Regions from separate parts of the Peribacillus sp. Hz7 genome, predicted to be linked through region 1. Evidence: riboswitches for the same ligand, from Rfam matches in the RefSeq annotation. Region 1 holds a riboswitch; each other region holds the start of a gene.

Region 1 (8,118 bases):
TTTTAGGGATGGCAAAAAATTTAGCCCCTGATTTAAAAAGAAAAAACATTGCATTATTCTCATTAGTAGGAACACTTTTATGGCAATCTATCCTTACTCAAGTAGTTGTTATTTGCACCTCTGCACTTCTTGGTTATCTTCTATATAAACAACATACTGAAAGTGACGAAGAAAGTATCCAGTTCCCCATTACACGAAAAGCAGGAATCCTATGTTTAACATTATTCTTTGGATTACTGATTCTATTGCCTATTTTAAAGGAAATAACTACATCTCACTGGGTGGCCATGTTTGATAGCTTCTATCGATCTGGTTCTTTAGTCTTTGGCGGCGGTCATGTCGTTCTCCCTTTACTAGAACGAGAATTTGTTCCCACTGGATGGATTAGCGAAGAAGCTTTCTTAGCTGGCTATGGTGTAACCCAAGCAGTACCTGGCCCATTATTTACATTTGCCTCCTATTTAGGTGCTATTATGTATGGTTGGCAAGGCGGCTTAGTCGCAACTATTGCTATATTCTTACCCGCCTTCCTTCTAATCCTTGGTACGTTACCATTTTGGGATACTTTACGTCGTAATCCTAAAATTAAAGGGGCGTTTATGGGGGTAAATGCTGCAGTAGTTGGTATTTTAATCTCCGCATTTTACCAACCTATTTGGACTAGCTCCATTCTAACCTCCATTGACTTCGCCTTTGCTGCCATCTTATTTAGTATGCTTATGTTTTGGAAGCTCCCTCCTTGGATTATTGTTGTTTGCGGAGCCATTGGCGGTATATTACTTACATTTATTTAATCAAATATTTTCTAAGCTACCAAATTTGGTAGCTTAGAAAATATTTTAAACTCAAAAAAGTAGACACAAACCAGAAGCCTGTGTCAAAGTCATCTCTCTTCTATTTAAATTGTGTAATTACATTAAACCCATATGTTTTATAGCTTGTCATATCATGAAGCACCTCAGATACATCATCTAAGGCAATCTCACGTGAAACGAGTGACTTTGGATTTAACTTCCCTTGAGCAATCAATGCTAGTAAACCATTATACTCCGAGCGAGGGTTACCTAGACTTCCGACCACTTCTAACTCCATTGCCGTAATCGCATCAATCGGAAGACCAACTAAGCCCCCTTCATTTTTTGTAGTTAAACCGATTTGAACATGTCGGCCTCCTTTGCGTAAAGAAGTGACCGAATTTAAAATCGTTTCTTGAATTCCAAGTGCTTCGATGGATGCATGTGCCCCACCCTTCGTTATTTCTCGAATGGCTTCCACGACATTTTCTTGGCGAGCGTTCACACCAACAACGGCACCTTCCTCCTTAGCCATGTCCAATTTAGCCTCATCTACATCAACTGCAATGACTTGAGCGCCTATCGCATTGGCAACTTGAACAGCAGATAGCCCAACACCTCCTGCACCATGAACAACAAGCCAATTCCCTGGCTTAATATTGCTGCGCATGACGCCATGATAGCCAGTCATATAGCGACAACCAATAGCTGCAGCTGTAAGCGTGTCCACTTCATCAGGAAGAGCAACTAAGTTAAAATCCCCATTTGGTACTTTCACATATTCTGCATACGCTCCATCATAACTAAATCCAAAAATTTGTAAAGAATCACAGCGATTTGATTGACCACTCAAACAGTTTAAACAATGTGAGCACCCTTCGTGGAAAGGAGTCGTTACTCGATCCCCTGGACGAAAGTTTTTCACTTCTTTTCCTACCGCTTCAACAACACCGCCTAATTCATGACCTGGAATAATCGGAAGTACGGGACTTAAACCAATCCATTCCCAATCTCCCATCCAAGCATGCCAATCACTACGGCACACTCCGCTTGCTTCGACTTTCACAATGACATCATGCGGACCTGGAGTTGGGTCAGGTACATGACCTACTCTTAACGGTTTTCTTTGTTCAATAATTTGAGCAGCTCTCATATGCTTGTCCCCCTTAATTACAGTATTTGCATATTGTTAACGCCTTCTTTATCAAAGATATTCCGCAAGTCCTTTAAACATGAACAAAAAACTTTCTTCAACAAACATAATTAAACCCTGCCTGTTTTTATATATAAACGGGCAGGGTTTCTATTTGGCTTCAACTGCGAGATCCGTAGTCATCACGTCCTTTTTCATTAACTAGCTTGATTATCATATTCATTCAATTGTTCTTTCGTTAAGTGTGTTACAAAATGATAAAAAGTCATCGACTCCATTCCGTAATTTTCACATGCTCTTTTATAGCTTTCATATGCTTCACGATACGTTTCCATCTTCGCTTCCCCCTGTTGTATAACAATTATTTAAGTTATATAAAATATATAACAGAACCACCACTGTGTCAATACATTTCTAAAAATAAAAATCTGTTATATAACAAATTTTTCGATCGATTTTTGCCATTATCCCTCTTTTTAATTACCATAAATTACTGATAGCGTTTAGATCTAACATGAATTAGGATTATATTCGAATATACATTTTTAAGATGTGCCACTATCGGTTCATCTGGAAAACTTATAGTTTCATTGTTTGTTATCTTATATCTCACTTTATGTTGTCATTAAAAATTATAGAGCGAAACAGATTCCTGGATTTTCCCAGACCTATATATTAACGATAAATTCAAAGATGCCCTGGATTTACAGTTTTATTCGACTAAATACAATGAATTGGATACCATTGTGGAGCTTGCTAAAGGTAAAACTTTAAGTGGATATTTGACTTATCGAGTATCACCAGGTAAAAAATTAGAATTAGTGTATAAAGATTTTGATAGCTTTGATGAAATTACATTTTTCGGAACAAATTAATCCAGCTCATTCCAAAATATAATAAAAAGACTGATCATAGAATGCTAGTGATCAGTCTTTTATTGTTTATTTACCCTTATTAATAGCTAAGCTTTTTTTGCAACACTATGTATTTTTGCGTTAACAAACTAACTACGACAAACACGATAAATGAAATCACGATGGGTAACACAACGATATGCATACCGAGTACATTCGGCTAAAAACAATCAAATATAATAACTAGCAAAATAAAGAATGGAATACCAAGTACAATTCCAATTTCCGCTTCTTTAAAGCCATCATCATTTACAGAGCAGAAAACAAAAGTGTATTTTTCTACCATTTTTTTTAAAATAACAAAAGGAATTTCACCTAATAATAGCGAATATTTAAAGTTATAAATTATTGAAAGTTCGGTGCAACTATGTCTTTGATAACAAAAAATTTGTTAATTAACTTCCTATTTACTATTCTTCCTTTATTTTTGGTACAAATGATTTACTTCGCCAAATATTCTTATAAATTCGAAAACTTCAAAAAAGGGACATTTGCCATTTTCCCTATCGCCTCCCTTATTCTTTGTATGATGTTCCCTGTTGATACAGGGCCTTATTATGTATGGGATCTTCGTTGGGTTCCCTTTATCCTAGGTTGGTTATATGGCGGATATAAATTAGGAATTCCTTTATTATTCTTAATGTTATTCATTCGCTTTTGGCTAAATGGCGATAACGGCTTTTATATAGCATGTATTACTTTCTTTTCTTTTTCTATTGTACTATTCTTTATATCTAAATATTTTTTTCAATTTTCTGTAAAATATAAAGTGATAATAAGCACTTCACTAACTTTTATCGGTTTACTGCTCTCCCTGTTGGTATCTGAACAACTATTTGACATAAACAGAGAAGCAAATCTATGGGTACAATATATTTCCATTGAAATTATTGCGATGGTGTTTACGAACTTGCTGTGGGAAGTCATTCAAGCTAATTTCCACATACTTCAAAAGTTAGTGAAAGCAGAGAAACTACAAATGGTTAGTCATTTAGCAGCCAGTATTTCTCATGAAGTTCGTAATCCACTCACCGCCAGTAGAGGATTTATCCAAATGCTATCTGAGGAGACCTCTGACCAAAAAAGAAAACAATATACAGAAATTGCACTACAAGAACTGGATCGTGCAACAGAAGTCATTAATGATTATTTAACATTTGCTAAGCCTGCGCTTGAAAAAGAAGAAAAAATCAATGTTGCGGAGGAAATTCAGCATGCCATCAATGTCATTACCCCTTTAGCTAATATGAACAGCATACAAATCAAACTATCTTTATTAGATGATGGCCAATATGTCGTTAAGGGAGAGCGCAAAAAGTTTCAACAATGTTTAATTAATATGTTAAAAAACGGCATAGAATCTATGGGGATTAACGGAAAACTGCACATTATTCAAACCAATACTCAGCATACCATTCAAATCGATATTCAAGATGAAGGAACAGGTATGACACAAGAACAAATCAATCGCCTTGGGGAGCCCTATTTTACAACAAAAGAAAAAGGCACAGGGCTTGGAATGATGGTTTCGTATAGTATTATTAATCAAATGAATGGCCAGATTACAGTCGTAAGTGAACAAGGAATAGGAACTTGCTTTTCTATCAAGCTTCCTATTTATCAATAAATTATTTTTTAAATTTTTATTGTACACCTTCCAGATTTATGATATTTTAAATATAAATTTTAAAACTATTTAATTAATTCACTAGGGGATCCCTTGATAAGGGCTGAGAATAAAGTAGTTACTTTTAAACCCTCATAACCTGAACAGGTTCGCACCTGCGTAGGGAAGTGTTCGTTATTCTTTGTGCTTATTTGTGTACAAATAACAAAACCACTTTCCTATTTAAGGTTAGTGGTTTTTTTGCGTGTACTACTAGTAAAGAGGAGTAAACGAATATGAAACTGATTGCTGTAACAGATGATTCACATACAGTTAGCGAACTGACAAGTATCATTTCTTCTATTCAAAATGTTGTTGATTATATCCATATTCGTGAAAAATCAAAAACGGCTCATGAAGTTCTGTTACTCATTCAGCTTTTAGAACAAGCAGATGTAAACAAAGAAAAACTCGTCATTCATGACCGCTTAGATATCGCGTTACTCACACAAATTTCGAATATCCATCTTCCATCACATAGCCTTCCTATCCAAAAAGTGAGAGAAAACTTTCCGCACTTACGGATTGGTCGTTCGATTCATTCTTTAGAAGAAGCAAAACAAGCACAAACAGATGGAGCGGATTATGTGTTATATGGACATTGTTTTGAAACAGATTGTAAAAAGGGACTGGCTCCAAATGGCATACATACTATTAGCAATATGAAACAAGCACTAAAAATCCCTGTATATGCCATTGGTGGCATTACACCAACTCGGGTAGACGCCCTTCAACAACTAAAAACAGACGGCATTGCGGTTATGTCGGGCATTTTTTCTTCACCAAATCCCTATGCATCCGCATTAGATTTTTTTAAATTATGTAAGGAGAATTCATGTGAAAACAAATTATGAAGTAGCCATTATAGGCGGTGGAATTATCGGCTGCTCCATCGCCTACTATTTAGCGAAAGAACAGATTGATGTTGCCGTGTTTGAGGAAAAGCAACTAGCTAGTAAATCGACAAGTGCAGCAGCTGGTATGTTAGGAGCTCATTCAGAATGCAATGATCTTGAGATTTTCTATCCTTTTGCAAGAAAGAGTCAACTAGCCTATTTCCAGCTTCAAGATGAGCTAAAAGAGCTAAGCGGTATCGATATTGAGTTAAGAAAAGGCGGAATTTTTCAGCTCGCTTATTCAGAGGCTGAAAAAAGTGAGCTAAGTTCTACCCTCTCCCTTCCTACCGTCAAATGGTATGACAGAGATAATGTACGACATGAAGAATCTTCTGTTTCAACGAATATTATCGGAGCCGCTTTTATTGAAGATGATGTTAATGTCTTACCTAGTTCTGTTTGTCAAGCATTTGGAAAGAGTGCTCAAGTATTGGGGGCATCGATTTTTGAATATACATCCGTTTTCTCGATTCAAAAGCAAGACAGTTCCTATACGATTAAAACGAGCAAAGGAAATTTCCAAGCTAAATATGTCGTTGTCGCAAATGGTGTATGGAGCTCAAACTTTTTCCATCAGCTTGGTTTAACCAATACGCTTACTCCTGTCAAAGGGGAATGTGTATCAGTTTCAAGTGAAAAGCCGCTTTTAAAGCATACATTATTTCATGAACACTGCTATATTGTACCGCGAAACAACGGCAGACTTGTGCTTGGAGCCAGCATGGTCGAAAATGATTGGAATGAACAGGCAAGTCTTGGTGGTGTCGAGAATCTCATTGCTAAAGCAAAAACGATGCTCCCGTCCATCATCGATATGAAAATCGAGTCCTTTTGGGCAGGGCTTCGTCCACAAACGTTTGATCAAAAGCCATTTATCGGTCATCATCCTGATGATGAAGGCATTTTATTCGCCACAGGGCATTATCGAAATGGCATTTTGCTCGCTCCTGCCACAGGACAAATGATTCGAGATTTTATTATGAAAAAAGAAATAAGAAAAGATTGGATGGAAGCCTTTAAAATCAATCGCCAAAAGAGGTGAAATCATGAAGTCGATTCAATTAAACGGAAAAACTATTGAACTGCCAGAAACCGTACACTGTATTCAGGATTTACTTGAATTATATAAACTGGAAAACCGCATTGTTGTCGTAGAAGTAAATAAAGAAATTATTTATAAAGAGCAATACACAGCACAAGCATTATCAGATCGAGATACAGTAGAAATTGTTCATTTTGTAGGAGGAGGATGATAATCATGTTAAAAATAGCTCATCACACATTTCAATCAAAACTTTTACTAGGAACAGGGAAATTCCCTTCCTTTGAGGTTCAGAAGCAAGCCGTTGAAGTTTCTGGAACCGAGATTTTAACGTTTGCGGTTCGCAGAATGAATATTTTTGAAGAATCTCAACCAAACTTTCTTGAACAATTAGATTTAACTAAATATAAACTGCTTCCAAATACAGCTGGTGCCAAAACAGCTGAAGAAGCTGTTAGAATTGCTAAACTAGCAAAAGCTTCGGGCTTATGCGATATGATTAAAGTTGAAGTAATTGGCTGTGACAAATCTTTATTACCGGATCCTGTTGAAACACTAAAAGCTTCCGAAATGCTGTTAGCAGAAGGATTTATTGTCCTGCCTTATACCTCTGATGATGTTGTATTAGCTAAAAGGCTTGAACAACTTGGAGTTCATGCGATTATGCCTGGTGCATCGCCAATCGGCTCTGGAAAAGGACTCATCAATCCGTTAAATCTTCAATTTATTATCGAACAGTCTTCCGTCCCTGTCATTGTTGATGCCGGTATCGGTTCTCCGAAAGACGCTGCGTATGCAATGGAGCTAGGAGCAAATGGCGTTTTACTTAATACAGCTGTTTCAGGTGCAAAAGACCCTGTCAAGATGGCACTGGCTATGAAACTAGCGATTGAAGCCGGGCACCTTGGCTATGAAGCCGGAAGAATAGCAGAGAAAAACTACGGTGAAGCAAGCAGCCCTACAACGGGGATGGTGACTTCTTGATTAATCGCTATCAAAAACAAGCATTATTTTTAGGCAATAATGAACAGGAACAATTACAACAAGCACATGTACTCATTATAGGAGCAGGTGCACTAGGATCAGCTAATGCAGAAATGCTTGCACGAGCAGGTGCCGGGACCATTACGATTGTGGACCGCGATTATGTCGAATATAGTAATTTACACCGACAACATCTTTATACAGAAGCAGATGCGATGAATAAGCTACCAAAAGCAGTGGCAGCCAAAAATCGTCTGCAGCAAATAAACAGTGAGATTACTATTAACAGTCACATTGTCGATATCAATGCCTCTAATATTGAAGCATTTGTCCAAGGTCAATCAATTATTATTGATGCAACAGACAACTTTGAAACAAGAATGGTTGTAAATGATGCCGCTGTTAAACAAGGCGTGCCTTTTATATTCGGTGCCTGTGTAGCTAGTTACGGTCTAACTTTTTCTATCATTCCAGGTAAGACTCCCTGTTTACATTGTTTAATGAATCACTTGCCCCTTGATGGCATGACGTGTGATACAGTCGGCGTTATTGATCCAATCGTTCAAATCATCGCATCGTTTCAAGTGACACAGGCTTTAAAGTTACTCACTGGTCACGAGCTTGTACCAACGCTTCAATCAATCGATATTTGGAAAAATGAAAAAGCGG
Region 2 (8,118 bases), on a different contig from region 1:
GCAGCCAAAGGGGTTTCAATTGGGATTGAGTTTCAACGTAAACTGGGAGCCGGATTCTTCGGTGGTGAAGGGTTTATTATGCAAAAGCTTGAAGGCGATGGCATGGCCTTCGTTCATGCTGGGGGCACTATTCACGAAAAACAACTGGCTCCGGGCGAAATGTTGCGCGTTGATACAGGATGCTTAGTCGCTATGACGAGCGGTGTGAATTATGATATTGAATTTGTTAAAGGAGTGAAAACAGCCTTGTTCGGCGGTGAAGGCTTGTTCTTCGCTACATTGCGTGGCCCTGGTAAAGTGTGGATTCAATCCCTTCCATTCAGCCGTCTATCAAGCCGCGTTTTTGCAGCAATGCCGCATAATGGCGGTTCTTCTGACGAAGGAAGCGTTGTAAAAGGAATCTTTAATTTATTTGAGAAATAAAAAAAGGACTGTCGAGCTTTCGACAGTCTTTTTTCCGCTTATAATAACTTTTCAATATCCCCTTCCATATCAAGGGGGCTATCCGTTGATTCAAATCGCTTTACCACATTTCCGTCGCGGTCGATTAAAAACTTGGTGAAATTCCACTTAATAGAATCTCCAGGCAATAACTCAGGATATTCCTGCTCTAATCTTGCTTTCAACAGTTTCGCATTGAAACTGTTTGTTAAACCTTCAAACGGCGCTACTGAAGTTAAATATTTAAACAAAGGATGAGCACCTTCTCCTCTTACTTCCACCTTACTGAATAACGGAAAAGAAACACCGTAGTTCAACTGACAAAAAGCTTCTACTTCTTCATTTTCCCCTGGTTCCTGTTCTCCAAATTGATTGCAAGGGAATCCAAGAATCGTTAATCCTTTATTCTCATATCGTTTATACAGTTTCTGTAAATCCTCATATTGCGGAGTAAATCCGCATTTACTAGCAGTATTTACAATAACCAGTACCATTCCTTTATATTGCTCCAAAGATACTTCCTGCCCATTCATTCTTCTAGCTGAAAAACTGCAAATACTCATGCCATTCCTCCTAGTTGTATATGGAACAATTATATAAAATTTATAAATAAACCAAAAGGAATGTGCATAAATACCTATTTAAAATATAAAAATATCTCATTATAATCTTAAATTTCCTGTTTTCTAAATACATATGTGCCTAACAACAACAAAACGGAAATTAGACATAAGGTGCTAAACAAAGGAACCATAATTTCATACGAATCTCCATTTATTACTTGATTTGCATTTTGTATCAGATTATAAGGTGAAATAGATTGAAGCGAATCATGCAAATATTGAGGAACTTTTGTAATCACAAGATACGTAACAAACGCAAGCAAACCACCTGATACAGAATTTTTTACAAAAGAAGAAAAAAAGATTGAAAGCGTAATAACAAATAATAAAATAGGTAGATACAACAAGGTGCCCAGAGCAACGTCTTCCCAAATTAGTTTTTCCTCGAAAAGATAATTCGTATAATAACTTGTTATTGTCATTCCAATTAAAAAGCTTACACTAGCTAATAAGGAATAAGTGAACCATTTAGATAGAAAGTAGACATTTCGGCCGACCGGCTTAACTAAAACCATCGGTGCAATTGATTTATCTCTTTCACCAGAAATGGTTCCCATCGAAATAAGAATAAGAATTAATACACCCATCATTTCAAAATTCAAAAAGACGTTCGCCATAATTTCATGTGCAGTAGGCATCGGTATATCCACAGTAGCCCCTTTTGGTAATTCCCTCTCTAACAAGGTAGGAAGAAGCTTGATTGAAATTGGATACGTAATCATCAAAATAATCGATACAATCGGTACAATTAACAATTTATGTGAGCTTACTAATTCATTCATTTCTTTTTTTAATAACGTATAAAACATAGACACATTAACTCACCAACCTTAAATAAATATCCTCTAATGACGCAGTTTCAATTCGATAATTAATTAACGTCAAATTTTGATTCGTGATAAGTTTTGGTAACTGTCTTTTAGCCATCTCTAGTTCTTTCACTGTCACTTGGTATTCATTAAGATTCATTCGAACCGTTTCAATCCACTCTTGATTATTTAAAATGTGAAGAAACTCATGATTCGTCTCTAGCAGTTCAAATGTAATAATCGGGTGTGAATGCCTATTTTTTAATTCTGCTAAACTCGATGTAATCAGGATGTTCCCTTTATCAATAACCGTAATATGATCCGCCACTTTTTCGACATCTTCTAGAATATGACTAGACATAAAAATCGTCATATCTCTCTTTAGTTTTGAAATCATCTGTAATACTTCATAGCGTCCAACAGGGTCTAAAGCCGAAACAGGTTCATCTAAAATAAGCACTTTCGGTTGATTAATTAACGCTTGAGCCAAACCAAGGCGTTGTTTCATTCCTCCACTATATTCTCCAATTTTCCGATTTCGTGCTTCCCATATTCCACAATCTTTTAATAATGATTCCGTTCGCTCCGCAATCACTTCTTTAGACAAACCAAATAATTCTCCAACCCAATACACCCACTGTTTTCCAGTCATATGGTCAAAGAAAGCAGGATGTTGCGGAAGATATCCAAGAAGATGAGCAATCTTATCTTTTTCTTTCACAACATCAACACCTGCTACCTTTATTTCTCCAGATGTCGGTTTAGCGAGCCCCGCGAGCATTCTTAAAGTTGTCGTTTTCCCCGCACCATTTCCCCCTAAAAAACCGAAACAACCAAATTGATTGATATCTAAATTAATGCCTTTCACAGCGGTTGATGATTGAAAAGTTTTCACTAAATCTTTACAATAAATCATAAAAAAATTCCCCCATCTACCCTTTTTTCTTTCCAATCACTAAATACATAATTGGACCGATTATATTAATAAACAAAATTACTAATACCCAAATGAGCTTACTTTCTCCTTGTAAAGTCGATACGTCCCGTTTCGCTACATCTAGTAAAGTAATAATGATTAAAATAAGCTGCAGCATGACTAATGGCAAAATTAACATAAAATCAAATGTTTCCATATGTCTCCACCCTTTCAAGCTTCATAAAGAACGCCTATTCCACATAAACAGCCGTACCATACGCAATAATCTCACATGCATTTTGCATGATCGATGAAGTTTCTAATCGAACGGCAATAATCGCATTAGCCCCTTTTTCCTTTGCATCTTCTGTCATCCTGCCAATAGCCTTCTGCCGCGCCTCTGTCATCATTTCTGTATATTCGTCAATTTCACCACCAACAATCGTTCTAAGGCCTGCCAGAATATCCTTTCCAATATGTTTAGACTGGACACAGTTCCCTCGAACGAATCCCTTTAATTCTGTAATTTCTTTTCCAGGTACAAAATCAGTAGTCACGATAATCATTTAATTCATCCTCCTCTTTTTTTCGCGAACGTTTAACTAATAAATAAAAGATAAGCGGCATAGGTGTTTGAATTAACCCAATAATGCCCCAAAACCAATAGTTCATTCCATTTTTTCTAGCGTCCGTAAACAAATAAATACTTTGAATGAGCAGCAGCAGGGCAACTATAGGCAGTATATATAAATCGACTTTACTCATGATGTACCCGCTCCTTTCTCTTCCTAAATTCATACCCTGTATAGCCAACTAAAGAAATGACAGTCATAACTTGTAAAAAGACAAATACATAGGGCTGTTGAAAAAACGCTGTAAACATCAGGCTAAGGATAATGATGGCTATCGTACTAAACAGGAGAAGATCCTGACGCCACTTTTTCCGTATTTGCTTTTTTTGTTCTGCAATTTTTTGTTCAAAAAAATTGACATCTGGAGTTGTAAATGAAAAGGATTGCTCTAATTTTTCAAAACTATGATTCATAGATTGTACAAACTCTGCTTCAGTTTTGCTCGACTGTTTTTCCGACGGGATATTGTCCTTTGTCATCTTCATTTAACTCCTTTCTCACCATTTGAATTCCTTTATGAACACGGGACTTTACCGTTCCTTCTGCTATTTGCAGCATAGCGGCAATTTCTTCGTACGAATACCCATAGTAATGTTTTAGCAAAATGGGGATTCGAAAATCATCCTTTAACTTTCCTAATGACTCTAACATCATGTGCCAATCTTCATTAACGGATTGTGCCTGCCACCGAATCATCCTTAACGCTTGCTCCTGCTTTTGCCACGATTGTTCTCGTTTTTGCCTTCGTTTTTGATCGATATATAAGCGTGTGGCAATGGAGATCAGCCATGTTGAAAACTTCGATTTTCCATTGAACTTCGCTACATGTTCAATCGCTTTTGCCATCGTATCTTGCGCTAGATCTTCTGCCTGCTCAAGGCTATATGTTAACTTAATTAAATAATGAACAAGAAACGAATAATTTTGTTGAAACAACTGAGCTAATGCGTACTCATCTCCCTTTTTTGCAGCAGTAACCCACTCTCTTTCTTCCATGCTCTCCCTCCCTCCGCCGCTTCGATTTATTATTATGACGTTTTGCTTTCCAATTTCGTTCACTCGATTTTAAAAAAATTTTTAAATCAGAAAAAACACTAAGCGAAATCTTATAGTATAAAAAGCTTTGACAAACTGATAATAATGATGTAAATTACCCATTGGACGAACATTTTTATTTAGCATTAATTAAATATTCGTATTTAGAGGTGTAAAACATGGATAATGTGTTTGATTATGAAGATATTCAATTAATTCCGGCAAGATGTATAGTACAGAGCCGTTCTGAATGTGATACAACGGTAACTTTAGGGAAACATACATTTAAGTTACCTGTAGTACCTGCCAATATGCAGACTATTATAGATGAAAAGATTGCTATTTACTTAGCAGAAAATGGCTACTTTTATGTGATGCATCGCTTCGAACCAGAGAAGCGAGTATCTTTTATTAAAGATATGCAATCACGAGGATTAATCGCATCGATTAGCGTTGGAGTTAAAGATGAAGAGTATGAATTTATCCAACAATTAGCAGAGGAACAGCTTGTACCTGAATACATTACAATTGATATTGCACACGGTCATTCGAATGCAGTCATAGAGATGATTCAACATATTAAAAAATACTTACCTGATAGTTTTGTGATTGCTGGAAATGTAGGCACTCCAGAAGCCGTAAGAGAATTAGAGCATGCTGGTGCGGATGCGACAAAAGTAGGCATCGGGCCAGGAAAGGTATGTATTACAAAAATTAAAACCGGATTTGGAACAGGTGGTTGGCAATTAGCTGCACTGCGTTGGTGTGCAAAGGCAGCAAGCAAGCCGATTATTGCTGACGGAGGAATTCGTACACACGGCGATATCGCTAAATCGATTAGATTTGGTGCAACTATGGTCATGATTGGTTCATTATTTGCTGGACATGAAGAATCACCAGGAGAAACGTTTGAGAAAGATGGAAAACTCTATAAAGAATACTTTGGTTCTGCTTCAGAATTTCAAAAAGGCGAAAAGAAAAACGTAGAAGGCAAGAAAATGTTCGTCGAGCACAAAGGTTCTTTGCAAGATACATTAACAGAAATGGAGCAAGATCTTCAGTCCTCTATCTCTTATGCAGGTGGAAATAAGTTAGAAGCAATCCGCAATGTAGATTACGTTATCGTTAAAAACTCTATCTTTAACGGTGATAAAGTGTATTAAAAGCTTTTAAGCACCCTGGATAGTCAACCATATCCATAGGATTTTTTCATACCAAGCTGAGCGAGAGACTTTCATACTTGCTCAGCTTTTTTCATAGATTAATTTACGGCTCATTTAAGCCGCAAATCAAATGGAACAACCATATTCACGAACACTTAAAAATTAAACGATAGAAAAAGCCGGACCTATAACAGATCCGACTGAAGATTTAATACGCTTTTCTCATTAATACATTTCTTGCCGTTGAATAAAGCATGGCCACGATAATAGCAGATAGTACAAAGCATCCTAGCATATACGTACCATTATAAACGAGCGAGTAAAGCGCGACTGGTTGGCCTGGCGGCGCATACTCTCCATAAAGAATAATACCAGAAGCAAAATGACATAAAAATCGTAAAAAGCTTCCTAACAACACTCCGCTTATAATGTAAAAGTTAGCTTTCGAATAGTTTCCTTCCCTTAAGCTCACATTTACCTTATTCACATATACACCAGCGAACCCTACGACTCCAAAAGCTAAGAAATAATCTATAATCCATGAAGCAAAATGATAAGGAATGGCTCCCGTTATAATTTGCAATCCTCCTAATAAAACTCCAGTAAGGACTCCGCCTTTAACTCCCCAACGAAAGGCCATTAAAAAAACAGGAACCATCGCAAGGGAAATAGAACCTCCTTGCGGCCAAAACCTTCCCATAATCGCACCTGATACAAAATCAAGCAGCAACGCCAAAGCCGCAAAAATAGCTACTTCCACTAAAAATAGTGTTTTGTTATTCATTGTACTTCCTCCTTCTCCTAATTAGAGAAGCGAGATGAGCTGCCCGAATTGCTTTTTCCAAACAAAAAAGCAATACTAGGGCGGTAATGGATGGCCCGTATTGCTTTATATCCAAAACCACATCCCTACGCTAGCATTAACTAACAGGTTCATAGGGTCAGAACTCATTCGCTCACTCTCAGCCTCTTCGGCTCCCCTTGTGGACGTATTTAATTTTTATCCTAGGTTAGAATATACTACTAGTTTGCTCATAAAACAAGTACTAATCTTCTCTTCCTTCCTAATTAAGGATGTATTTTTAGCTGTGACCAACTTATTTTTGGCCCTACAATACAAATGCAAAGATACAATTTAAATGGATGAAGGAGACATTGTTTCTATAGACCCACTACGGTTTCATCTGATATCGTTAATACGCAAGTTTGCAATGGGGGTACAATTATGCATACAGATCAAAATTCTATTTCAGCTGAAAGAGGGGCTTATATTAGCATCCTTGCTTACATATTTTTATCAGCCCTGAAATTAACGGTGGGCTATTTCGGTCACTCCAAAGGTTTATGGGCAGATGGATTAAATAATGCGACGGATATTGTCGCTTCGGTTGCCGTATTAATTGGATTAAAAATTTCAAAAATCCCGCCAGATAAAAATCATGCATATGGCCATTTGCGTGCAGAAACAATTGCTTCTTTAATCGCTGCTTTTATCATGATTACGGTCGGTATTGATGTCATTACCGGTGCTATTGAAGATTTTTTTACAGAAGATACGCAATCACCTAACATCTTGACAGCGGTTACAGCATTATTCTCCGCGGTATTTATGTACGTTATTTATCGTTATAATGCAGCGCTTAGTCGAAAAATAAATAGTGCTTCCATTTATGCGGTTGCACAAGATAATCGATCGGATGCGCTCGTTAGTGTAGGTGCTTTAGTTGGAATTTTAGGAACCTATATCGGCATCGCATGGCTCGATGGAGTCGCTGCTATCGTTGTCGGAATTATTATTTGTAAAACAGCTGTCGAGATTTTCCTAGACGCTTCCCACTCCTTAACAGATGGATTTGATGAAGAGTTATTACAAAAAATTGGCGTGACCATTTCAAAAACAGAAGGCGTTAAGGAAATGAGCGAAATTAAAGCTCGTATGCACGGAAATGAAATTCTTGTTGAAGCAACCGTTCATGTAAACCCGCTTTTAACGGTTATTGAAAGCCATGAAATCACGGTCAAAGTCGAACAAAACTTACTATCGGAACATAATGTTAAATATGCAATCATTCATATAGAACCTTATACGACTTCACAACAGTAACCAACAGCTATTTTGTTGGTTACTTTTTTATTGGCTCTATTATATGACTTTATTGATTACTGGCTTATTATTGAATACAGCCTTTTTACTAGTTATAAAGACACAAAAAAAACGTTTTTTTAGAATTTTTGCATAATTTTCTTTAGAAGTTAAAGGATTTTCGTTTCCTATTAGCGAAATAATTGGCTCTATTATATGACTTTGTTGATTACTGGCTTATTATTGAATACAGCCTTTTTACTAGTTATAAAGATACGAAAAATCGTTTTTTTTAGAATTTTTGCATAATTTTCTTTAGAAGTTAAAGGATTTTCGTTTCCTATTAGCGAAATAGGAATAATCAACGAAAAAATCTTTTCCTGTCAATGGAGGGCGAGATGCTATTTAATAACGCT
Region 3 (8,118 bases), on a different contig from region 1:
ATAAATCCGGTCGCAGCTGACTCGCTTCAATGGCCTTCTTTGGTGGAACATTCATGGCTGCAATTACACGTACATCCACAACCGTGCTTTTCGTACCTCCAATTCTCCGAACAACCCCATCTTCTAATACGCGCAATAGCTTAGCTTGTAATTCGATTGGCATCGACTGAAGCTCATCTAAAAATAACGTTCCTCCATTCGCTAATTCAAATAAACCTTGTCGTTCAACAGCTCCTGTATAGCTTCCTTTCGCTGTACCGAATAATAAAGATTCCAGCAGCGATTCTGGGAGTGCGGCACAATTTTGTGCGATAAATGGTGACGTTCTTCGAGGCGAAGCATGATGAATGCTTTGAACAAACAGCTCCTTCCCAACCCCGCTTTCGCCATACACCAATATGGATGAGGAAGATTGTGCCGCTTTTTTTCCTTGCGAAATAATTTGTTGAAAATCAGGATTATTCGTTAATAAATCGGAAAATGTGTATACCGTACTATTCGCTTGTGCTTTCTTGGGCTTTCCTGCTGCTTGAATATCTATTAATCGCTGTGATAGCTCCTTTAAACTTGAATAGTCTTTCGCAATTTCAACGGCACCAATAAGCATATCATCGACATAAATAGGTAATGTCGAGCTAACCGTTTCAATTTTTTTACCATGAATATTCATATAAGACTGCTCTTTGTGATAAATTGGTTTTCCTGTTTGAATCACCTGAAGTAACGTAGAAGATTTTTCCGTTAACGATGGAAAGACTTGCAGTAATGGAACGTTCAGTACTTCAGAAACTTTCATTCCATCATTCGCTGCAGCGACTTCATTATAAAAAATGGTATTCCCTTCTAAATCAATTACATGAATACCTTCATCAATACTTGCCAAAATGGCTTCTAAAATTTTTTCTGAATAAGATGCTGACAAGGTCCCCCTCCTTCATACGTTCTTACTAGATATATATGAAGAAATGCTGAAAACTTGTCAAAAAGCTGCCGATATTTCAGCACTCAAACAATGGACTTTACCCACATATTCATGTCCTCCAGCTTGTCAAAAATATAACAGTTATTCGCAAGGCGCCCGCGGTATTCATAGCCTTGTTGATGAAGCGCAGCATTCATCCCAAATGAAAGCGCTCTAGCAATCGAATATACGCAATATATTTCCTGGGCAAGTAACTCTTCTTCTAATTTGACAATCAAATGCTTCATCAAGCCAAACTGCCGATGTTCGGGCAATGTCGCACAGTCGGTAATTTCCGCATTATGATAAAAACGGTTTATTTCAGCCGAAGCAGCACTTATAATTTTCTCTTCATACGTATACACATAAAAAACGGTATCGCCTTTTATACATTTTTGAATATATTCCGGATCATTCATCGGCGTTGGATACACTTCAAATACCGCCCGATACAGCTCAGCAAGCATCACAGCATCGGCTACGGTCGCCTTCCGTACTTCATATCCTCTCGGAGGGCTTGATAATGTGACATGCTTGGGTAACGCTGCTACATTTTGAATGATTTCATCTTCTTTTATCCAATGTTCATTCACTCTTCTCTCGGCGGAAAAGTATTTCACAAGAAAATGACAATCGCTGCCAAGATAAAACTTATCAATCATTGCTTCATATACAAAACCATGCATCATTAAGTCGATTATATTTTCCTTACGTATCTTAAAAATCAGTTTTTCGGCAGAAATCTCAGCTACTGCAAGAAGAGCTTCCTCTACACAGCTAGCGAAATGACCAAGGTAGTCTTCTACACGCACCCGCTTATTAAACCGATCCATTGTCAAAGTAATGGAATAGCCCCGTTTCTGGATTTTTTTTTCGAATATATCTAGATTCATGATTGTTTCCTCTTTTCCTATCAAAAGCTTCTCTTTCACTAAAGAATCAAATTCTCATAACCTCTGCTATATCATTACACATTTTCTGCAACTTCGCACCACTCTAGAATGGTGAGCGCAATAATTTCAGCGGCGGCCATCATTTTATCGACTTCAATATATTCATTCGTATCATGCGCCAGCTTCGTTTCTCCTGGTCCAAACACTAACGTCGGAATGTTTCCTACTGTTGATAAATACCCGCCATCGGTTCCCCATGGTGATGCTTCAATAATCGGCTCCACTCCTTGCACGTTCTGAAAAGCATAAGCAACCGTTTTTAAAAGGGCATGCTCTAGGTCCATACTTCCCGGAAGCCACCTCGCTCCAAACCATTCGATTTCTATTGGCTTTGTGCGAAACCAAGAATCTGTTTGATTGAGCCTTTCAATCATCGTCTCCAGTGAGTTTTTCGCTTCCTCCATCGTTTCCGTTGGGGCGATGCCAAATCGTCCTTCGACAATAGCTGTCTCTGGAACGGAAGATGGCCAATTCCCACTTTCCATTTTTCCAACATTAATGGGAATCGGAATCGGTATTTTTTGATAAAGAGGATGCTGCTTCCATTGCTGATTGCGTTCATTCTCTAGCTCTTTAATCTCATGTAAAACATTCGTCATAAGATCAATCGAACTCTCCCCTTCATACCTTGTACCGCCATGGGCAGACTTTCCTTTCACAATGAGTCGAAACCACATCGATCCTTGTTGAACAGGAAACAACTTTAAATTGGTAGGCTCTGGGATAATGGCTCCATCTGCCTTATACCCTCGTAAAATCGCTGCTAATGTACCAGCACCTCCACTTTCTTCTTCAATCACACTTTGAAATATAAGATCACCCTTTAACGGAATATCTAAAGCCGTAATTGCCTCAATAGCTAATAATAAAGCAACATTTCCACCTTTCATATCAGTCGTTCCTCGCCCGTATACTTTGTTTTCTCTTAAAATCCCGCTATACGGATCGTCATCCCAACGCGCATGATCTCCTTCTGGAACAACATCAATATGACCATTTAAAATCAGAGATTTGCCACCGCCTCTGCCCTTTTTAACAGCAACAAGATTTGGATTTCCTTGAAAATTATGACGATCACAATAAAAATGGTGATGACTGCGTAACGTTTCATCACCAATTTCCCATAAATCTATAGCTAAGCCCAATTCACGGCATTTTTCAACAACGATGGCTTGGGCACCTTCTTCCTGATAACGTTTACTAGGCTCTTGAACAAGCTTTTGTAATAGTTGAATCCCATTTTTTCGATGCTCTTGTAACCATGTTGAGATTTGCTGCTGATAGGCCATTTACATCACACTCCTTATTTTTGTAGGATACGGAGCTGTTCGGCAACATCAAATGAGGCTTCTGTTCGCTTTCGTACTTCCTCTACGGTATATGGTTCATACAAATCAGTTAAGATTAATCCTGTGTCCCTTACCGAAAAAACCCCTAAATCGGTAATGACCATATGGACACATCTTTTTGCCGTTAACGGTAACGTGCATGTTTTAAGTAATTTCGATTGACCGTTTTTATCCGTATGATTCATCAATACAATCACTTTGTTCGCTTTTGCTGCGAGTTCCATCGCGCCCCCCATCCCTGGAACCCTTTTCCCCGGAACAATCCAATTCGCTAAATCACCTGCCTCACTTACTTGCAGCGCCCCTAAAATCGTTACATCAACAAGTCCGCGTCGAATCATTCCAAATGCAACAGCACTATCACAATAAGATGCCCCGCTTTTCACCGTAATCGGATAACCTCCAGCGTTACATAAATGCTCATCCGCCTCTTCATACGGCGGGGAATGGCTGATTCCAACAATTCCATTCTCTGCATGAAACATAACGTTATGACTTTTGGGCAAATAATCTGGAACGAGTGATGGAATGCCAATCCCTAAATTGACAAGCATACCATCAGAAATTTCCTCAGCAGCACGTTTGGCTAATGTTTGTCGAATACCATCTCCCATGCCCATTTCCAATCCACTCCTTTCGATGGAACGATATAATCAACAAATGCCCCCGGAGTCACAATATGATCTGGATTTAAAGCACCAAGCGGTACAATTTCATCTACTTCAACAATCGTGATGGCTCCTGCCATTGCAATAAGAGGATTCGTATTGCGGGCACTTTTATCAAACACTAAATTGCCATACGGGTCACATCGTTTCGCATACACAATTGCAATTTCAGCCGTTAATGCGGGTTCAACAAGATACTTCTTGTTATCTAGTGCTACTACTTGTTTCCCTTGATTAACAAATTCTGCATCTAATCCGATATCTGTTAACACCCCGCCAAGCCCCATCCCCCCTGCTCTAATTCGTTCAACAAGCGTGCCTTGCGGCGAAAACTCAATCTCTAGTTCACCATTCTGCATAAATGCACCGGCGTTTGGATTCGAGCCAATATGAGATACTATCATTTTGCATGCCCTTTTTGCCGTCACAATTTTTCCTATTCCGATATTCGGAAATCCTGCATCATTGCCGATAAGAAGTAAGTTTTGAACGTTTGTTTCTAAAATCAAATTTACTAGCCCTGGCGGCGTGCCGACCCCGCCAAATCCACCGAATAAAATGGATTGATTATCTTTAAATAACGGCTTAACTTGATCATATGTACAAATTTTCCCGAACGTATTTTCTACCATCACATCACCCCTATTAGAATATGAGCCTACTACTGAAAAAATCCTAATACTTTAACAGATTTTTTCCCTCACACTTAACGGGCAGTAAGACCCCCACCTCAAGCGTATGGGAAAACAAAGAAGATAGGCGGGGGACGACTGCCCTCATCTAGCTACGACTCCTAGCCCCTCGAGGTCATAAGATGAAATGCTTGTCTAAACTGAACAGTCGCCTCGCTTTTGTAGTAAAGATTCGATTGGTCAACTAACCATCCGTGATCGATGAAGGAACCCCTCACTTTATTAAACAATATTATTGATAACGTAATTTTGGCTCACACATCTTTCAGAAAAGATGCATAGAGAAAAACTTAATTTAATGAAAGAAGAGTACTCTATATCAAGAAATATGCTAAAATAATAGATAGAATGTAAATAGTAGGGGAGCTTGCACATGTGGGCTGAGAGTAAGCGAAATGTAGCTTTAACCCTTTAACCTGATTTGGATAATGCCAACGTAGGGAATCGAATGTCATAAATGATAGTCTATGAATGCGATGCACCTTTTTGGTATATCGCATTTTTTCATTTCAATTAGTTAGTAGATAAATCAACCAACGGAGGAGTATCTATATGTTTGAAAATATTTTAGAAAATGTAGCTATGCAAACACCTTTAGTACATAATATTACCAATTATGTAACGGTCAACGATGTGGCTAATATTGTCTTGGCCTGCGGCGGATCTCCTATTATGGCAGATGATTTAACCGAAGTAGAGGAAATTACGAGTATTTGCAGCAGTCTCGTCCTTAATATTGGTACGCTCAATGCACGAACCATTCTCTCGATGATTAAAGCAGGGAAAAAAGCAAATGAACTCGGTCTTCCTGTTATTTTAGACCCTGTCGGTGCTGGTGCTTCTAAACTAAGAACAAATATGACGTTTAAACTACTAGAAGAAGTGAAGTTTTCCGTTATTAGAGGCAATATTTCTGAAATTAAAACGATTTACGCAGGAAGTGGATTAACAAAAGGTGTCGATGCGGCTGAAAGTATTGAAGATGAAAATATAAATGAAATTATTCAACTTACAAAAGATTTAAGCATTGGAACAGGTGCTGTTATTGCTACAACAGGCGCTACCGACCTGGTTGTTCACCACGAAAAAGCGTACATCATTAAAAATGGGCACCCAATGATGTCGAAAATCACCGGATCAGGTTGTATGCTCTCTGCTGTAATCGGTGCTTATTGTGGAGCCAATCCAGAGCAACTAATAGATAGCACAGCCGCAGCTGTCTGTGCAATGGGACTTAGCGGCGAACTTGCTTATCAAAAAACAATAGCTACAGGTGGAGGCACTTCAAGCTTTAGAACGCACTTCATTGATTATGTAAGTAAACTTGATTCTTCTCTATTAAAGGAGGGCATGAAAATTGAAAGTAGATAAACAATCTATGCTTTTGTATGCCGTAACAGATAGAGCTTGGCTTGGAGAACAGTCTTTAGCTGAACAAGTAGAACAAACGATTCAAGGCGGGGCAACATTTATTCAGTTACGTGAAAAGAATCTACCTTATGAGGACTTTTTAAAAGAAGCACAGCAAATAAAAAAAATAACAGACGCTTATAACGTTCCATTTGTCATCAATGATAATGTAGAAGTCGCCATTGCATGCGCTGCTGATGGGATTCACATTGGACAAGACGATATGGATCTATCAACAGCAAGAAATATAATTGGTGATGACAAAATACTTGGTGTATCGGTTCAAACCGTTGAACAAGCCCGTCTAGCTGAAAAAGGTGGAGCAGATTATGTAGGTGTAGGTGCTGTTTTTACGACTTCAACGAAACTCGATGCTACTGCACTACCCTTGCGTACTTTAGAGGCTATTTGTCAAAGTGTTTCCATTCCTGTCGTTGCAATTGGTGGAATTAATGAAAAAAACATTTTACAACTAAGCGGCAGCGGTATTGATGGAGTTGCTGTTGTTTCAGCGATTTTTGCTAAACAAGATATCAAAAAAGCAAGCCAGGAACTGCTTGCTCTCTCAAAGCAAATAGTCAATCACGAAAATAACTAGATTAGAGGGATGGATGATGAAAAAAGTATTAAGTATTGCTGGTTCCGATAGCAGCGGCGGAGCAGGCATTCAAGCTGATATTAAAACGATTACCGCTCACAAAATGTACGCGATGACTGCTATTACAGCGCTTACTGCTCAAAACACAACAGGAGTAGATAGTGTACTCGAGGCAACACCTGAGTTTGTAGGACAACAACTAGACAGCATTATGAACGATATCTTTCCAGACAGTGTGAAAATAGGTATGGTGTCTTCCCCGCACATTATTGAAGTGATTGTCGAAAAACTAAAAGAATACAAACCGAAGCATATTGTTGTCGATCCTGTCATGATTTCAACAAGCGGCAGCCCATTATTAAGTAAGGATGCAATGGATGTTCTTATTACAAAGCTTCTCCCGCTTGCAACTCTGATTACACCAAATATTCCCGAAGCCGAATGTCTATGCGGCGGGATGAAAATTGAAACAAAAGAGGATATGCAAAAAGCCGCTATTCAAATAGCCAAGCATTATCAAGGCAATATCCTTATTAAAGGCGGCCATCTCCTAGATAGTGCCGATGACTTACTGTATAGTAATGGCCAGTTCACCTGGTTTACAGGTGTTAAAATTGAAAATCCTAATACACACGGAACAGGTTGTACTCTTTCTTCCGCCATTGCCTGTAACTTAGCCGATGGACACGATGTCAACATGAGTATTCAGTATGCGAAAGACTATTTAACTGGAGCTCTTCAGGATCAGCTGAATCTTGGAAAAGGAAATGGTCCTCTGAATCATTGTTATCGGCTTTCAAACTAAGATTCTATAACAAACATAGTCAAGTAATAAACCCGATTATAAGCATCGGGTTTATTACTTGTATTATCAACTTATTGTATCTACTTCTTCGAGATTCGTCTCTTTATGTGTTTGCAATGCTCGATTTACTCCTTGGATTCCCTCTACCCTTTTTGGAATGAGTACAAGAAATATGAAAGAAATTGCTGAGAAAACGGCTAGTATAAGTGCCGTAGTAGAAAGAGCGCCTACTGAGTTTCCTCCAGCAGCAAATAACGCAAACATCACTATGGCGAAAGAAGCACCTACACGAGATGCTACATTTTCAATTGTGATATAAGTAAAAGTAATAACTCCAAGACGAGAAGGATCTGCTTTTGACACAATTACATTCCTTATTACAGGTCCAACCATGCCTATAGCCATTCCAATTAAACTCATAGACACAAATAAATATAAAAAGGAGGTATCTTTATTTGCCAAAGTTAGCATCCCTACCCCTGCAACGAGCAAAACAATACTTGACCCGATCATCGAACGAGCAGAAAACTTACTCATCAACCTACCACTTAATAAATTAGCTATTGCCATCGTTAGGAAAAGTGGTAACTCTAACAGCCCTACCATTGTTGAAGACTTCCCTTGCACATTCTGAATAAAGAACGTTAGTAAAAATAAGACGCTGCTGAATGTTACAAACATC
Region 4 (8,118 bases), on a different contig from region 1:
TTAGAAAATTATATTGGAGGAAGTATGGATGGAAAAGAAGCGCATCGTTGTCAAAATCGGAAGCAGTTCGTTAACGAACTCCAAGGGGGAAATTGATCAATTTAAATTTTTAGATCATATTCAAGCAGTTGCGGCATTGCGAAAAGAAGGGCATGACGTGATTCTTGTATCATCTGGTGCCGTTGCTACCGGATTTCGTAAGCTAGGTTACCCATCACGTCCGGTTACGTTAAAAGGGAAACAAGCAGCTGCAGCTGTCGGTCAAAGTTTATTGATTCAATCGTATATGCAGCAATTAGGGCAGTTTGGCATTAATGCCGCCCAAATTTTATTAACAAGAACCGACTTTTCAAAAAAAGACCGTTATAAAAATGCCCATGCGACTTTATCAGAATTAATTGAACGCGGCATTTTACCAATCATTAACGAAAATGATACAGTGTCTGTTGAAGAATTAACATTTGGGGATAACGATATGCTTTCTGCTCTTGTAAGTGGGCTTATTCATGCCGATCAGCTTATTATTTTAACGGACATTAACGGCTTATATGATTGTAATCCGTTGACGAATCCGGATGCTAAGAGAATCGATTATTTAACAGAGGTAACGGATGATTGGCTGCAAGTAGCGGAAGGAGCCGGCTCAAACGTTGGGACAGGCGGGATGCAATCGAAATTATTAGCTGCGAAAACAGCACTATCTTTAGGTGTAAAAGTCTTTATTGGTAAAGGAGAAGGCCGTGATAAGCTTCTGCGAATTTTAGCGGGTGACGGTGACGGGACGTATATTGAAAATGACGTGCTTACAACCGTAAATAATAATAAGCAGTGGATTTCAATTCATTCGGAAGTGTCAGGGAAAATCTTCGTTGACGATGGCGCAGAAACAGCCTTAATGTTGAATGGCAGCAGTTTATTGCCTGCCGGTATTTATGACATTCAAGGAGATTTTGAAAAAGGGGACGTTGTTGAAGTGTTTGGTTCAAGTGGATTGCTTGGCCGAGGAGAAGTTCTCTATTCTGTCGATGAGCTGAAACTAGCGATGGGAAAACGGACAGACGAGCTTGTGATGTCAGCAATTGAAGTGATTCATCGAGATAAATGGGTGAAAGCCTAAATTAAAAAGGGGGAGTTAGTAATGAGTGAAGTTATTGTAAGAGGAAAAGCGGCTAAAGCGGCAAGTTATAAAATGAATGGGAAGACGACAGAAGAAAAAAATGAAGCATTAGCAAAAATTGCGGATCAATTATTAGTAGATAAAGATTATTTAATAAGTGAAAATGCAAAAGATTTAGAACAAGGAAAGAAAAATGGTCTGCCTGAATCAACGCTAGATCGCATTATGTTAAACGAAAAGCGTATTGAAGATATGTCAGCGGCTATTCGTTTACTGATTGACTTAAAGGATCCAGTCGGTGAAAGCTTAGAGACCATTGAGAAAGAAAACGGCTTGCTTATTAAAAAAAATCGTGTTCCAATCGGTGTGATTGGTATGATTTATGAAGCGAGACCAAATGTAACGATTGATGCGGCTACATTATCATTAAAAACAGGGAATGCGGTTATTTTACGAGGAAGTTCATCTGCAAGCTACTCTAATCAAGCGCTTGTTGGGTCGATTCATAAGGCATTGGCGCAAACATCTTTACCAGTTGATGCGGTTCAATTAATGGAAGATACAAGCCGTGAAACAGCGAAAGAATTATTTCATTTGAATGAATATTTAGATGTGTTGATTCCACGTGGAGGCAAAAATTTAATTGATACCGTTGTTCGTGAATCGACTGTACCTGTTCTTGAAACGGGCGCTGGTAACTGTCATATTTTTATTGATGAATCAGCTGATTATGAGATGACAGAAAATATTGTAATCAATGGAAAGACACAGCGTCCATCTGTATGTAATGCCATTGAAAGTTTGCTCATTCATGAAAGCTGGTTTACTAAAAATGGGACGGACTTATTAGCAGTTCTTCACGGTAAAGGAATTGAACTATACGGAGATCAAACGGTCTGTACTGCTTTTCCAGAGGCGAAGCAAGCAACAGAAGAAGATTGGGCAACGGAATATTTAGCGCTAAAATTGAGTGTGAAAATTGTGAAGGATGTTATAGAAGCTGTTGAGCATATTAATCAATATGGTACGAATCATTCTGAAGCCATTATCACAACAAATGAGGAAAATGCAGCCATTTTCTTAAATGGAGTCGATGCAGCCGCTGTTTATCATAATGCTTCTACCCGTTTTACTGATGGTTTTGAATTCGGTTACGGTGCTGAAATTGGGATTAGTACGCAAAAGCTTCATGCGCGTGGACCAATGGGATTACCTGCTTTAACATCTACTAAATATTTTATTTATGGACAAGGACAAATTCGTGGATAAGTAGATAGTTGATGAACGAGATTGAGTGAAAACCTGTACGCTACTTCTGGTACAGGTTTTTTTGTGATTGCATTTTGCAAAAAGAAAGGGTATTCTTTGTATAAAAATAGATGATATCGGGAGTCTGTGGAATCAGGCTGAGAGTACGGTTAATCTACCGTAGACCGTTTGAACCTGTTGGGTCATGCCAGCGTAGGGAAGTGATAAGGGGATTACTCTGTATTTTTGCACTTTGCGTACGCAAAGTGCTTTTTTGCGTTATTAGAAAATAAATGGCTACATTGAAAGGAATGGGTAAACATGATGACTCAAAAAGAAATGATTGAATCGACAGTTCAATTTATCAATCGTAATGAATCTTCTGAGGAAGATTTTAATCAGCAGGCTTTACAATTATTTCGCTATCACTATCAATATAACATTCCTTATCGAACTTTTTGTTCTCAAAAAGGAAAAACACCGCGTACTGTGAAAACTTGGAGAGACATCCCGCCAGTACCGATTAATGCTTTTAAAGATGTTACTTTGAGCTGCTGTGATCCGGAGCAAGCGGAAGCGGTTTATATGACAAGTGGTACAACACAAGGAATTAGAGGTAAACATTATCATCCAACATTAGACATATTTGATAGGTCGATGATTAAAAATTTTCAAGAAAGATTTATGGGAAATACCGATAAGATTCGGATGGGAATCTTATTTCCAACAGAACAGGAGATGCCTAATTCTTCTTTAGCTCGTTATTTAAAACTCGCAAAAGAAAGATTTGGGACAGAGGATAGCCGTTATTTTATACAAAATCACGAGCTTGATGTGGAAGGCTTACAGAAAGAGCTGAGGAATGCTGAAGCAATTGGAGAACCTTATGCTCTTTTAGGTGCAAGTTATAGCTTTGTTCACCTTTTAGAAGAACTAGAGCGTGGGAATCAAACTTTTACTCTACCAAAAGGAAGTAAAATTCTTGATACGGGCGGCTTTAAAAAACAATCTAAAGAATTAGAGTTGGATGAGTTTTATCAGTTGCTTTCTACATATTTAGGAGTCAATCGTTCAGCGTGTATCAATATGTACGGCATGACCGAGCTGAGTACACAGCTGTATGACGATGGAAATCAATCTGTGCCTGCTGTTAAGTCAGGACCAAGTTGGATTAAAACGCGAGTGGTAAATCCGTTAACAGGTGAAGAAGTAGCAAAAGGAGAACGCGGCGTTATTGTTCATTGCGATCTTGCTAATATGAATTCTGTTTCTACGATTTTAACAGAAGATGTTGGTGTTGAAGTGGAAGGCGGTTTTCTTTTATTAGGAAGAGTGGAAGGAACAGAAGCAAAGGGCTGTTCGCTAGCGATGGCAGAATTTTTAAAGGCTTCAAAGGGACTGGAGAAATGAGAGAAATCGCTGGATATATTCCGAATATAGGAGAAGAATCATTTGAGACAAAGGTGCTTCTATTCGAAAGAAATCAGGAAACAATAGAAGTGGAGATTCCGATTCTTACAAATGAACAAATGAACAGGTTAATTGACAAGATTAAGCATAGCAGTCGTAAGGTGTTAAAATCTTTTTCTGTTAATGAGTTAATGAATATCATTGATGAAGCGATTCATAGACTTCTAGATCGTGATTCATTTTATCGACAAAAAGCTGAGAAAGTATTGCCCATTGTAACAGGCTATGATGAAGAAATGATAAGACTTGGTTTGACTTCTTATTTAAAAACGTTTCGAAAACATGAACTGCAGCGTTTTCTTGTTGAAGATTTAGGAAATCCATTGTTGTTAGATGATTTTCAACCGAGAGTAAAAGGGGGATTTTCGAAGGCTTTTAGTCCTGATTTAATTACGCATATTTGGTCAGGGAATGTGCCTGGTCTTCCTTTATGGAGCTTTATATCTAGTTTGTTAGTGAAAGCAGGGAATATCGGGAAGGTATCGAGTACTGAGCCATTATTTGCCGGCTGGTTCGCTAAGCTTTTAGTGGAAATAGAACCAAGATTAGCAGATTGCTTTGCCGTTCTTTGGTGGAAGGGTGGCGAAGAGGAGAGAGAACGCTTTATTTTTCAGCAAACAGATATTGTTGTCGGGTATGGGGGCAATGAAGCGATGGAAGCTTTACGAAGTCGGATTCCAATCACTAAAAGGTTTTTACCATTTGGACACAAGCTAAGTTTTGGGATTGTTTCAAAGGCGTCTCTGGATTCTTTTAAAGCTTTGCGGACGGCCCATTTGGCTGCTTTGGATGTGATGCGCTATGACCAACAAGGCTGTTATTCTCCGCATGTTTTCTATGTACAAAAAGGAGGAAATGTTTCTCCAAAAGAATTTGCTAGATATATAGGTCATGAACTAGAGGCGTTTAATAGAAGGTTTCCGAGAAGAAAACTGTCAATGACCGAATCGATGGAGATGGCTGCTTGGAAAAATAAAGAAGAAATGAACCTGTTCTCGAATCCAAATAATGAAGTATTAGGCAATAACCAAAATGACTGGACTGTTGTTTTTGAAGATTCCAATCTTAGCCTTACACCAAGCAGTTTAAATCGTGTCGTAAAAGTGAAAGGGTTTGATCACATAGAAGAGGTGACGGAAGGCCTTCTCATGCATCGAGATTACTTGCAAACGGTTGGAATCGCCGCTAGTCCGTCTGAATTGTTTCAATGGTCTCGTCTACTAGGGAGTGTTGGTGTGACTCGAATGACGGCATTGGGAAATATGACATCTCCAGAAGCTGGATGGCATCATGATGGCCGCTTTAATGTACTGGATTTAATTAATATGATTGATATCGAAGCTTCAGCTGAACAATTAAGTGAAGAGTTGGCTCCTTATGCAGATTAGGAGGTTAGCAGATGAGTTTTTTAACAATCGAGGATTTGACTTATAGTTATCAAGAGAAGACAGCTGTGTTACATGGAGTGAACTGGTCTATTGAAGAAGGGGAGTTTCATTGCTTTCTAGGGAAAAGCGGCTGTGGAAAGACAACGTTATTAAAGCTTGCAGCGGGCTTGCTTCCATCTCATTCAGGAATGATTCGTTTGAAAGGAAAAGAAGTAATAGAGCCGTTGGATGAATGTGGTTTTGTGTTCCAATCTCCTACCTTATTAGAATGGAAAACAGTGCTAGAAAATGTGTTGCTTCCGATTTCGCTGAAAAGAAAGATTACGGAACAAGATCGACAGTATGGGTTAGAAGTATTAGAGATGGTTGGTTTAAAGACTTATTTGGATCGTTATCCTACCCAATTATCTGGAGGACAACAAAGTCGTGTTGCTATTGCGAGAGCGTTGATTCAAAAACCAGCGATGCTGTTTTTAGATGAACCATTTGCCGCTCTGGATGCTATTACAAGAGAAGAACTACAGGATGATTTGTTGAAAATTTGTAAGCTTCATCATACAACGGTTCTTTTTATTACGCATGATATCGCAGAAGCCGTGTATTTGTCAGATCGGATTGCAGTCATAGATCAAGGTCAAATCATTTTTGATACTGCTGTAAAATTAGAAAAAGAGAGAAATGTAGAAATGAAATACGCGCCGTATTTTAATGAGTTGTGCCTGACGTTACGACATGTATTGGGAGGAAATAAGCGATGAAAAGTCTCCCTTTATACTCAATTCTATTATTTATTATGTTCCTCATCATTTGGGAATATAGTGCAAGCTTTATGTCAGAGCTTGTTTTGCCGGCTCCTACGGTTATTGTTGCGACTTTAGTAGATGGTCTGCAAAGTGGATACTTTATTCCACATATTTTGCGAACACTATCAGAAGTGTTGCTAGGTTTGGTAATTGGCTGTGTCGGGGGATTTATCGTTGGGGTAATTATGGGTGAGATTGAATTTTTAAGAAAGCTTCTTTCCCCTTATATCATTGCGAGCCAAGCTGTTCCTAAGCTTGCTTTGGCCCCTTTATTTATTCTATGGTTTGGTTTTGGCATGACATCGAAAGTCATAATCACTGCCCTGATTTGTTTTTTTCCATTATTGGAGAATACGATTACAGCGATTCAGTCTACGAATAAACAAAAACAAGAATTATTTCATATGCTTCGAGCAACACGCTGGCAAACCTTAATTCATTTAAAAATTCCTAATGGCCTGCCAGGGATTCTAGCCGGACTTCGAGTGGCGGTTGTATTAGCCGTAGTAGGGGCTGTTGTTGGCGAGTTTATTGGGGGAAGCGATGGATTAGGAGCGCTCATCGTCGCGTCGCAAGGGATGATGGATACGCCGTTAATGTTTGCTGTGTTAATTTTATTAACTGTAATGGGCATGGTTTTATATCAATTGATTTATGTATTAGAAGTTACTGTACTAAAGAAATATATGAAGGAGAATAGAAAATGAAAAATAGATGGTTAGTCACGATTTTATTATGTATGACCGTATTGATGTCAGCATGTGGTGCAAAGGATGAAAATAAGGAAACAGCGAAATCTGATTCAACAGACGTCCAAACGATTCGAGTAGCGAACTGGAGTAAGCCACTTACAGAACAAACGAATCTATTAGTCGATGAGAAGAAGCATTTCTTTAAAGATAAAGGCCTAGATGTAACTGTTATTCCTGGTGCAGGCGGCGGCGATGCGATTAAAAATATTTTATCTGGGAAAGCAGATATCGCTTTTACTGATCCAGGTTCACTATTTTTCGCATTAGATAAAGGTGAAAAGCTAAAAGTTATTTACAATATTTATCCGCAAAATGTATTTAACATCGTATCACTAAAGGAAGCTAATATTAACAAACCGGAAGATTTAAAAGGAAAAACAATCGGTGTTTATAGTCTATCAAGCGGAACACGTCAAAACTTATTAGTGTTATTACATCAGGTTGGTCTTTCAGAAAATGATGTGAAAATTGTTGAGACAGGTCTTTTAAACTTTGCCCCATTAATGCAAGGGCAAGTGGATGCAACAGCCGCGACTGATACAGGGTTAGTTGTTGGACAAGCAAAAGGTTTAGAGGAAGTCAATGTGATGAATGTGAAAGACTATTTAAATGTACCGAGTGATGTATTTGTTGTAACAGAGAAAACATATCAAGAAAAGCAGCAAGAATTGAAGGATTTCTTAGAAGCTTATCGTAACAGTGCACAATGGATGATTGAAAGTCCGGAAGAAGCGGCTGCTTTGGCTAAAACCTATGCAATCGATGGGAAAGATGAGCAACAAAACTTAGAGATTATTAAACTGCGTAATGCTTCTAGTGTATCTCCTGAAACAGATCAACATGGTTTAGGAGCACTTGATGCGGATATCTTGCAGGATGGTGCGGATACGTATCAAAAATTAGGATTGATTAAAGAAAAGCTCAATATGGATGAGGTAGTAGTTGATACATTACTTCCTAAAAAATAAAGGAGAACATATATGGGGAAATTTAGCGGGAAAGTCGTTCTTGTTACGGGCTCCAGCCGAGGAATTGGAGCGGCGATTGCCCTTGAATTTGCAAGAGAAGGGGCCTTCGTTATCGTCAATTATTTGAAAAATGTTGAAGCAGCTGAACAAATTGTGTCAGCTTGTATCGAAGTTGGAGGAGACGCTTGGGCAATTCAAGCAGATGTTACGTCCGAAGAGGCTGTGCAGTCGATGATTGAGCAAATTGTACTTGAAACGGGACGGTTAGATGTTGTTGTGAATAATGCATTTAAACCTTATGTCTTTGATCCTGAACAACGAAAAATGGCTTGGCAGCTCACATGGGACGATTATCAAGGGCAGATTGATGGA

What was found. Region 1 has a riboswitch for thiamine pyrophosphate ahead of tenI (thiazole tautomerase TenI). Riboswitches for the same ligand answer to the same signal wherever they lie in the genome.
Region 2: linked by a shared signal. The riboswitch ahead of thiT (energy-coupled thiamine transporter ThiT) and the one ahead of tenI (thiazole tautomerase TenI) in region 1 are both predicted to bind thiamine pyrophosphate.
Region 3: linked by a shared signal. The riboswitch ahead of thiM (hydroxyethylthiazole kinase) and the one ahead of tenI (thiazole tautomerase TenI) in region 1 are both predicted to bind thiamine pyrophosphate.
Region 4: linked by a shared signal. The riboswitch ahead of ACE199_RS04420 (LuxE/PaaK family acyltransferase) and the one ahead of tenI (thiazole tautomerase TenI) in region 1 are both predicted to bind thiamine pyrophosphate.

What each region holds. Positions count from the first base shown of each region.
Region 1 covers NZ_JBHHJV010000011.1:115,257-123,374, forward strand. The annotation lists gene ACE199_RS15465 (chromate transporter) at 1-794, shown strand, start outside; gene ACE199_RS15470 (zinc-dependent alcohol dehydrogenase family protein) at 895-1,947, opposite strand; gene ACE199_RS15475 (hypothetical protein) at 2,145-2,282, opposite strand; gene ACE199_RS15480 (hypothetical protein) at 2,694-2,822, shown strand; gene ACE199_RS15485 (ATP-binding protein) at 3,229-4,488, shown strand; TPP riboswitch at 4,562-4,671, shown strand; gene tenI (thiazole tautomerase TenI) at 4,764-5,381, shown strand; gene thiO (glycine oxidase ThiO) at 5,365-6,465, shown strand; gene thiS (sulfur carrier protein ThiS) at 6,470-6,676, shown strand; gene ACE199_RS15505 (thiazole synthase) at 6,682-7,449, shown strand; gene ACE199_RS15510 (ThiF family adenylyltransferase) at 7,446-8,118, shown strand, end outside.
Region 2 covers NZ_JBHHJV010000004.1:244,639-252,756, forward strand. The annotation lists gene ACE199_RS08735 (TIGR00266 family protein) at 1-423, shown strand, start outside; gene ACE199_RS08740 (glutathione peroxidase) at 462-1,004, opposite strand; gene ACE199_RS08745 (ABC transporter permease) at 1,112-1,873, opposite strand; gene ACE199_RS08750 (ABC transporter ATP-binding protein) at 1,881-2,789, opposite strand; gene ACE199_RS08755 (PLD nuclease N-terminal domain-containing protein) at 2,806-3,006, opposite strand; gene ACE199_RS08760 (YbjQ family protein) at 3,041-3,355, opposite strand; gene ACE199_RS08765 (sigmaY antisigma factor component) at 3,336-3,554, opposite strand; gene ACE199_RS08770 (YxlC family protein) at 3,547-3,900, opposite strand; gene sigY (RNA polymerase sigma factor SigY) at 3,854-4,417, opposite strand; gene guaC (GMP reductase) at 4,636-5,619, shown strand; gene thiT (energy-coupled thiamine transporter ThiT) at 5,828-6,403, opposite strand; TPP riboswitch at 6,509-6,611, opposite strand; gene ACE199_RS08790 (cation diffusion facilitator family transporter) at 6,845-7,723, shown strand; gene ACE199_RS08795 (ATP-binding protein) at 8,101-8,118, shown strand, end outside.
Region 3 covers NZ_JBHHJV010000002.1:25,960-34,077, forward strand. The annotation lists gene ACE199_RS03735 (sigma-54 interaction domain-containing protein) at 1-922, opposite strand, end outside; gene ablB (putative beta-lysine N-acetyltransferase) at 1,006-1,854, opposite strand; gene ACE199_RS03745 (peptidase) at 1,929-3,203, opposite strand; gene ACE199_RS03750 (3-oxoacid CoA-transferase subunit B) at 3,218-3,883, opposite strand; gene ACE199_RS03755 (CoA transferase subunit A) at 3,850-4,563, opposite strand; TPP riboswitch at 4,973-5,083, shown strand; gene thiM (hydroxyethylthiazole kinase) at 5,176-5,994, shown strand; gene thiE (thiamine phosphate synthase) at 5,981-6,631, shown strand; gene thiD (bifunctional hydroxymethylpyrimidine kinase/phosphomethylpyrimidine kinase) at 6,648-7,436, shown strand; gene ACE199_RS03775 (MFS transporter) at 7,503-8,118, opposite strand, start outside.
Region 4 covers NZ_JBHHJV010000002.1:176,766-184,883, reverse strand. The annotation lists gene proB (glutamate 5-kinase) at 29-1,117, shown strand; gene ACE199_RS04425 (glutamate-5-semialdehyde dehydrogenase) at 1,139-2,386, shown strand; TPP riboswitch at 2,493-2,602, shown strand; gene ACE199_RS04420 (LuxE/PaaK family acyltransferase) at 2,687-3,775, shown strand; gene ACE199_RS04415 (acyl-CoA reductase) at 3,772-5,223, shown strand; gene ACE199_RS04410 (ABC transporter ATP-binding protein) at 5,235-5,981, shown strand; gene ACE199_RS04405 (ABC transporter permease) at 5,978-6,733, shown strand; gene ACE199_RS04400 (ABC transporter substrate-binding protein) at 6,730-7,746, shown strand; gene ACE199_RS04395 (SDR family oxidoreductase) at 7,759-8,118, shown strand, end outside.